One region of the Streptomyces sp. NPDC050485 genome, then DNA from elsewhere that is predicted to be linked to it. Evidence: predicted binding sites of a transcription regulator. Region 1 holds the regulator's gene; the other holds the start of a gene.
The links. The regulator HspR, encoded in region 1, represses chaperone genes until heat shock. The targets are predictions, from matches to a motif close to TTGAGNNNNNNNNNCTCAA.
Positions count from the first base shown of each region.

Region 2: lon (endopeptidase La) is a predicted target of HspR. The motif match lies at 2,531-2,549, and genes of this name have one in related genera.

Region 1 covers NZ_JBITHR010000015.1:218,077-222,490, reverse strand. Annotated here, with positions in the region: gene dnaK (molecular chaperone DnaK) at 1-678, shown strand, start outside; gene grpE (nucleotide exchange factor GrpE) at 678-1,319, shown strand; gene dnaJ (molecular chaperone DnaJ) at 1,365-2,543, shown strand; gene ACIBK6_RS28215 (heat shock protein transcriptional repressor HspR) at 2,545-3,009, shown strand; gene ACIBK6_RS28210 (helix-turn-helix transcriptional regulator) at 3,118-4,053, opposite strand.
Region 2 covers NZ_JBITHR010000014.1:40,690-45,103, reverse strand. Annotated here, with positions in the region: gene ACIBK6_RS26245 (spermidine synthase) at 1-621, opposite strand, end outside; gene ACIBK6_RS26240 (rhomboid-like protein) at 918-1,676, shown strand; gene ACIBK6_RS26235 (GNAT family N-acetyltransferase) at 1,744-2,412, opposite strand; gene lon (endopeptidase La) at 2,572-4,414, shown strand, end outside.

The DNA.
Region 1 (4,414 bases):
TTCACGACGGCCGAGGACAACCAGCCGTCCGTGCAGATCCAGGTCTACCAGGGCGAGCGCGAGATCGCGGCGTACAACAAGAAGCTCGGGATGTTCGAGCTCACCGGTCTGCCGCCGGCCCCGCGCGGGGTCCCGCAGATCGAGGTCGCCTTCGACATCGACGCCAACGGCATCATGCACGTGACCGCGAAGGACCTCGGCACGGGCAAGGAGCAGAAGATGACCGTCACCGGCGGCTCCTCGCTGCCGAAGGACGAGGTCAACCGCATGCGCGAGGAGGCCGAGCAGTACGCGGAGGAGGACCACCGCCGCCGCGAGGCCGCCGAGAGCCGCAACCAGGGCGAGCAGCTCGTCTACCAGACCGAGAAGTTCCTCAAGGACAACGAGGACAAGGTCCCGGGCGAGGTCAAGACCGAGGTCGAGGCCGCCGTCGCCGAGCTGAAGGAGAAGCTCAAGGGCGAGGACTCGGCCGAGATCCGCACCGCCACGGAGAAGGTCGCCGCCGTCTCGCAGAAGCTGGGCCAGGCCATGTACGCCGACGCCCAGGCCGCGCAGGGTGCGGCCGGCGGCGCCGGTGCCGAGGGCGCCTCGCAGCAGCACAAGGCCGAGGACGACGTCGTGGACGCCGAGATCGTCGACGACGAGAAGCCGCGTGACGCGAAGGGCGGCGCCCACTGATGACGGAGGAGACCCCGGGCTTCGAGGAGAAGCCCGACGTCCCCTCCGGCACCGGTGCGGAAGACGCCGAGCCGAAGGCCGCCGACTCCTCCGAGGAGGGGAAGGCGGCCCCGGCCGGGGACGCAGCCAAGGACATCGCCCTGCAGGCTCAGCTGGACCAGGCCCAGACGGCGCTCACCGAGCGCACCACGGACCTCCAGCGCCTGCAGGCCGAGTACCAGAACTACCGCCGCCGGGTGGAGCGGGACCGCGTCACGGTCAAGGAGATCGCCGTCGCGGGTCTGCTGACCGAACTGCTGCCCGTCCTGGACGACATCGGCCGGGCCCGGGAGCACGGCGAACTGCAGGGCGGCTTCAAGTCGGTGGCCGAGTCTCTTGAGACGGTCGCCGCGAAGATGGGCCTGCAGCAGTTCGGCAAGGAGGGCGAGCCCTTCGACCCGACGGTGCACGAGGCCCTGATGCACAGTTACGCGCCGGACGTCACCGAGACGACCTGCGTGGCGATCCTGCAACCGGGGTACCGGATCGGCGAGCGCACGATCCGGCCCGCCCGGGTCGCGGTGGCCGAGCCCCAGCCGGGAGCGGCCGCCAAGGACGAGAAGTCGAACGACGAGGAGAGCGGTGGCCCCGAGAAGGGCTGACGCCGCGGTCATGGCAGAAGTGATCGTCCGGAAGGAGGGATGTCGATGAACACGAAGGACTTCGTCGAGAAGGACTACTACAAGGTTCTCGGCGTCCCCAAGGACGCCACCGACGCCGAGATCAAGAAGGCGTACCGCAAACTCGCCCGCGAGAACCATCCGGACGCCAACAAGGGCGACGCCAAGGCGGAGGAGCGCTTCAAGGAGATCTCCGAGGCCAACGACATCCTCGGCGACCCCAAGAAGCGCAAGGAGTACGACGAGGCGCGCGCCCTGTTCGGCAACGGCGGCTACCGGGCGGGTCCCGGTGCCGGCGGCAGCTTCAACTTCGACCTGGGCGACCTGTTCGGCGGGCAGCAGCCGGGCGGCGCGGGCGCCGGCGGCTTCGGCGGCGGGCTCGGCGACGTGTTCGGCGGCCTGTTCAACCGGGGCGGCGCGGGCACCGGCACGCGCACCCAGCCGCGCCGCGGGCAGGACCTGGAGTCCGAGGTGACGCTCAGCTTCACCGAGGCGGTCGACGGGGCCACCGTCCCGATCCGGCTGTCCAGCCAGTCCCCCTGCAAGGCCTGTTCGGGCACCGGCGACAAGAACGGCACGCCCCGGGTGTGCCCGACCTGTGTCGGCACCGGCCAGGTCTCGCGCGGCTCGGGCGGCGGCTTCTCGCTGACCGACCCGTGCGTCGACTGCAAGGGCCGCGGTCTGATCGCCGAGAACCCGTGCGACATCTGCAAGGGCAGCGGGCGGGCCCGCTCCTCGCGCACCATGCAGGTCCGTATCCCGCCGGGCGTCTCCGACAGCCAGCGGATCCGGCTGCGCGGCAAGGGCGCGCCGGGCGAACGGGGCGGCCCCGCAGGCGACTTGTACGTGGTCGTCCACGTCGACGCCCACCCGGTCTTCGGCCGCAGGGACGACAACCTCACCATCACGGTGCCGATCACCTACGTGGAGGCGGCGCTGGGCGGCGAGGTCAAGGTTCCCACCCTCGGCGGTCCGCCGGTCACCCTGAAACTGCCCGCGGGCACCCCCAACGGCCGTACGATGCGGGCGCGCGGCAAGGGCGCGGTCCGCAAGGACGGCACCCGGGGCGACCTGCTCGTCACCGTAGAGGTGGCCGTGCCGAAGGACATGGACGACAAGGCCCGCGAGGCCCTGGAGACCTACCGCGAGGCCACCGAGGGCGAAGACCCGAGGGCAGAACTGTTCCAGGCCGCGAAGGGAGCATGAGATGGACCGCCAGCGTCGGCAGCCTCAATTTGGTAATCGGGCGTACGAACTGAACGATGAGACGCCGGTGTACGTCATCTCGGTGGCGGCCCAGCTCTCGGGCCTCCACCCGCAGACCTTGCGGCAGTACGACCGCCTCGGCCTGGTCTCGCCCGACCGCACGGCCGGGCGCGGCCGGCGCTACTCGGCCCACGACATCGAACTGCTGCGTACGGTGCAGCAGTTGTCGCAGGACGAGGGCATCAACCTGGCCGGCATCAAGCGCATCATCGAGCTGGAGAACCAGGTCGCGGCGCTGCAGGCCAGGGTCGCCGAGCTGTCGTCGGCGGTCGAGGGCGCGGCCGTCGCCATGAGCCAGCGCGAGGCCCAGGTGCACGCCTCCTACCGCCGGGACCTGGTCCCGTACCAGGACGTGCAGCAGGCCAGCGCGCTGGTCGTCTGGCGCCCGAAGCGGTCGACGGAGTAGTCCGGGTAGGTCCGGGCCGCCCAGGCCCCTGCGAGTCTCCTCAAGGCCCGCCACCCCCTTTCCGGGGGTGGCGGGCCTTGAGCGTGTTTCGGAGCCCGTGCCGGCCTCTCAGGCGTCCTGGTCCAGGATCCCGGACTGGGCGATCAGGAAGCCGAGTTGGGCCCGGCTGCCGCTGCCGAGGGCGGCGGCCAGCTTGGCGATGTGGGCGCGGCAGGTGCGGACGTTCATGCCGAGCCGGCGGGCGATGGCCTCGTCCACGTGGCCCTCCACCAGGAGCTTGGCGATGGAGCGCTGGACGCCGGTGATGCCGGCGGTCTCCAGGTGGTAGGGCACCTCGTCGTCCCAGGGGACGGCGTACTGCCAGAACTGGTCGAAGACGCCGACGAGGTACTGCACCAGGCCCTCGTGGCGCAGTTCCAGGGCGACTTGGCGGTCGCTGCGCGCGGGTATGAAGGCGATCTTGCGGTCCATGATGATGAGCCGGTCGATGATCTCCTCCAGGGTCCGCACCTCCAGACCGTACGGAGCGATCCGTTCCACGTAGCCGATGGTCGCGGAGTGGTGGCGGGCGGTGTGCTGGTAGAGGGTGCGCATCTCCACCCCGCGGGCGACCAGCGGTTCGATGCGGCGAAGCCCCGCCTCGAAGCTCTCCGGTCTGCGGCCGCTGCCCGGCTGGATGACGAGCAGTTCCTCGGTGCACTCGTCGATGACGCGGTCCAGCGTCGCGTTGATGAGCTCCAGGCCTTCGAGGACGGTGACCGCGTGGGTGCCCGAGAGGGCGGGCGTGGCGATCGACATGAACGGCTCGAAGGTGTTGGCAAGTGCGACGGAGAGCTTTCGGCGCTCCTGGATCTCGCGCTCCAGCGGCTGCGTCAGCAGGTTGAGCACCACCGTGGGCGGAACCGGGCGCAGGAGTTGCGCGTCATCCGGGTCGGGGCGGAGCAGGGTGAGGTCGACGAGGCATGGCGCGGATTCGGCCTCTGAGCGGGTAATTCCCCCAGTACGCAGGGCGAGCGCGTACAGAGCCGTTCCTGTCTCGCACAAGTCAACTGGGCCGTGATCGTGTCCTATATGCCCCTGATTCAACCTAGTTGCACCCCCCTCATCCTTTTGAATTACAGGAACATGATGCCTGGCTGCGCTGGTGCAAGCGCTCGGAGTGGGCCATCGTCGTATCCGCGGGGGGAGGTAATGATCAAAAGAGGTGGAGATCGGCCATGAGCAGGATGGTTCGAGCACTAAGCACGACAGCTGTTGTGGCGGCTGCGTTCTGCGCTCTCTCGGCGCCTGGGGACATTACTTGGGAGAGCCACCCCGCGAAGTCGGACACCGCGTCCCGGCAGGACATAACCTGGGAGATAGCGCCCAAGACCGCGACGCTTGCCGGGGACATCACCTGGGAGGC
Region 2 (4,414 bases), on a different contig from region 1:
AACTCGCACCTCTTCGGTATTTACCCCGGTGAACCCGGCATTCCGGAGAGCCTGTTCAAAGGCGGCGGACGGCTGCGCGGACCAGACGGCGAGCACCCCGCCGGGCTTCAACCGCCGTGCGCAGTGGGCGAGTCCGGCCGGTGCGTAGAGCCCGCCGTTGCCCTCCGTGACGGTCCAGTCGGGCCCGTTGTCGATGTCGAGGCAGAGCGCGTCGTAGGTGTCCTGTGCCGTACGTACGTAATCGACCAGATCGGCGTGGATGATCCGGGTACGGGAATCGGACAGAGCCGGGCCCGAAATGGCGCCGAGCGGGCCCGCGCGGTGCCAGTCGATGATGGCCTGTTCCCTCTCCAGCACGGCGACTTGGCCCCAGCGCGCGTCCCGCAGGGCGTGGGCGAGCGAGAAGCCGACGCCGAGTCCGCCGATGAGGAGGGAGGGTTTCGTGGTGGCCGCCGCAAGTGTGTCGTACGCCGCATCGATGAGAAGGCGTTCCGAGCGGCCGTCCGAAGTGTCCATCAGGAAGCACCCGTTGGCGATGATCTCGAAATGCGCTCCGCGCTGCCGCAGCACGACTTCCCCGTGGGGTCCCTGGCGCCGGTCGAGTGTGGCGATGTCGTCCATGGCCGCGAGGATGCCCGTCCGGCGGTGCCGGTGCACCCGGATTCCACGGCACTGGCCCGGATCGCCCCGGCGGACCACACGGGTGGCTCACCCCGGGCCGGGAGACCGGCCGTCGACGCACAGGAAGCGTTAAAGGTTGTCCGGTGTGGCGCACGCCATAGACGGGCCCGGAGCCGTTCGCGGAGAGTAAGCGTTGTAGGACGTAGGACCAGTACGGAACACGGCCGGGGACGCGGGCGTGGCTTGACGATTCGGGGCGCGCACGCGTCGCACCCCGGGGAAGGGGCCCCACCCCGGTGCACCCGCTCGAATCCGCCGAGCCCGCCGCCACGGCCGGCCTCCTTGAGGCGGTACCGCCTCAGCGGCTCAGGATCGAGCCCGCCGACGTGCCCCTCTCCGGTGTACGGACCGGGCTCGCCCGGGTCAGGGACCTGCTGCCCTCGCCGGCGTCGACACCGTTCACCTTCGGCTACGCCCTGCTGCTCCTGGCGACCTCGCTCTACACCGAGTACGGCGATCCGCACACCGTGTACGCCCTGCTCCAGGGGTCGAGCACCGATGTGGCCCATCTGTCGACGGCGCCGGTCCTCGCCCTGTTCGCGAGCGCGCTGTGGATCGCCGGGGGCATCGCGTCGCCGTACGCGCTGGTCTTCGTCTTCGTGCTCGCCGCGCTGGAGCGCCGCATCGGCGGCTGGCGCACGGCGGGCGTCTTCCTGCTCGGCCATGTGGTGGCGACGCTGGCCACCGAGGTCCCGGTCGCGCTGTCGGTGCTGGCCGGATACCTCCCGCAGAGTTCGCTGCACCGGCTGGACTACGGCATCAGCTTCGGCCTGATGGCGACCGTGGGCGCCCTGGCGGGCCTGCTCGCACCGGGCCTGCGCTGGTGTGTGCTGGGCACGGTGGGCGTGCTGCTGGCGCTGGACCTGACGGAGATGGTGGAGCCGCTCGCCGCATGGGGCCACCCGGTGGCCCTGCTCGCGGGCGTGGCGTGCTGGCCGGCGGTGCGCAGGGCCGGCACCCGCCCCGCGATGTCTGGCACCGGCCCCGGCGCATAAGGGTCAGGCCGGTGCCGGCTCGACTCTTATACGGGTCAGGCCGGTGTCGGCTCGATCCTTGTACGGGTCAGGCCGCTGTCGGCTTGAAGTACAGGCTCGCCATCGGTGCGTGGGTCTGCCAGCCCAGGGACGCGTACAGGGAGCGGCCCTCCGGGGTGCCGACCAGGATGCCGGTGGTGGCGCCCGCCTCGTACGCGGCGTTCTGGAGCGTCCGCATCACCAGGCTGCCCAGGCCCCGGCGCTGGTGTTCGGGGGCCGTCTCGATCTGGTCGGCGACGGCCGCCGGGCCGGCCGGGGCGATCTGGCCGCGCGCCGCGAAGTGGCCCTCGGCCGTGCGGACGAGGACCCGCGTGACGCCGCTCCGGGTCCACGTCGTGAGCGTGTACCCGGCCGGCACCGCGGGCCGCTCGGCGGCGAGCGGGACCGTCATCAGATAGCCGGGCGCGTCGAAGTGCCAGCCCTCGCCCAGCCAGGGCCGCACCGTGTCCTCGGTGGCGAACAGCTTCAGCCAGGTCCCGGGCGCGCTGGTGGCGGCGACGAGCGAGCGGACATCGGCCTCGGCGGGGGCGGGAAGCACATGGCGCGACACGTGGTTGACGTGTCCGGCGTCGATCGTCCAGCCCCAGGGCCGGTCGATGGGATCCGAGGCCCCGCGCGACACGATCCAGCCGTCGACCCACGCCCGCACGAGCGTGCCGACCGCGGCTTCGTCCGTCGATGTCACCGTCGCCGGCACGGGCAACCCCCTGTTGCGTAATGGCTGAATGGCGAGATCAAGTCTTACATAACGCAGCTCGGATGTGTGATCGCTCAGAGCGAACAGCCCTTGGGGAACATTCCTCGACTCAGCTGCATTGAGTCGGCATAGCTCAACTTGACTGCCGAAGGGGAGATCATGGCTACCGAGTCCACGGCGTACACACCGATCAGCCTGCCCGTGCTGCCGCTCGACGACGAGGTCGTGCTGCCCGGCATGGTGGTGCCGCTCGACCTGTCCGACGCCGATGTCCGGGCCGCCGTCGAGGCCGCCCAGGCCGGTGCGCGCGAAGGCCAGGGAAAGCCGCAGGTGCTCCTGGTGCCGCGGATCGACGGAACGTACGCGGCGACCGGCGTGCTCGGCACGGTCGAGCAGGTCGGACGGCTTTCCGACGGTGACCCGGGCGCCCTCATCCGGGGCCGCCACCGGGTGCGGATCGGAGCCGGCACCACCGGACCCGGCGCCGCGCTCTGGGTGGAGGGCACCCAGGTCGAGGAGACCCTCGCAGACCCCGTGCCCGGACACGTCACCGAACTCGTCAAGGAGTACAAGGCGCTCGCCACCAACTGGCTGAAGAAGCGCGGTGCTTGGCAGGTCGTCGACCGGGTGCAGCAGATCGAGGGCGTGTCCGCGCTCGCCGACAACTCCGGCTACTCGCCGTTCCTGACGACCGCCCAGAAGGTCGAGCTCCTGGAGACCGCCGACCCGGTGGCCCGCCTCAAGCTCGCCACCGAGCACCTGCGCGACCACCTCGCCGAGCAGGACGTCGCCGAGTCCATCGCCAAGGACGTACAGGAAGGCGTGGACAAGCAGCAGCGCGAGTTCCTGCTGCGCCGCCAGCTCGACGCGGTGCGCAAGGAGCTGCGCGAGCTCAACGGCGAGGGCGGCGAGGAGGACGAGAGCGACGACTACCGCGCCCGCGTCGAGGCCGCCGACCTCCCCGAGAAGGTCCGCGAGGCCGCCCTCAAGGAGGTCGACAAGCTGGAGCGCTCCAGCGACCAGTCGCCGGAGGGCTCCTGGATCAGGACCTGGCTGGACACCGTCCTCGAACTGCCGTGGAACGAGACCACCGAGGACGTGTACGACATCCGGGGCGCCCGGGCGATCCTGGACGCCGAGCACGCGGGTCTGCACGACGTGAAGGAGCGGATCACCGAATACCTGGCGGTGCGCAAGCGGCGCGCCGACCGGGGGCTCGGGGTCGTGGGCGGCCGCCGCGGCGGCGCCGTGCTCGCGCTCGTCGGCCCGCCCGGTGTCGGCAAGACCTCGCTCGGCGAATCCGTGGCCCACGCGATGGGCCGCAAGTTCGTCCGCGTCGCGCTCGGCGGCGTACGGGACGAGGCCGAGATCCGCGGACACCGCCGTACGTACGTCGGCGCCCTGCCCGGCCGGATCGTGCGGGCCGTCAAGGAGGCCGGGTCCATGAACCCGGTCGTGCTGCTCGACGAGATCGACAAGGTGGGCTCCGACTTCCGGGGCGACCCGGCGGCCGCGCTGCTCGAAGTGCTCGACCCGGCGCAGAACCACACCTTCCGCGACCACTACCTGGAGGTCGAGCTCGACCTGAGCGACGTGGTCTTCCTCGCCACCGCCAACGTCCTCGAAGCCATCCCCGAGGCGCTGCTCGACCGGATGGAACTGGTCAGGCTCGACGGCTACACCGAGGACGAGAAGGTCGTCATCGCCCGGGACCACCTGCTGCCGCGCCAGCTGGAGCGGGCCGGTCTGGAACCCGGTGAGGTCGTGCTCGAAGACGCCTCGCTGCGCAAGCTCGCGGGGGAGTACACGAGGGAGGCGGGCGTCCGGAACCTGGAGCGCTCGATCGCCCGGCTGCTCCGCAAGGTCGCCGCCCAGCACGAACTGGGCGACCAGGAACTGCCGTTCACCATCGCCCCCGACGATCTGCGCAAGCTGATCGGCCGCCCGCACCACGTGCCCGAGTCCGCCCAGGACCCGGCCGAGCGGCGCACCGCCGTACCCG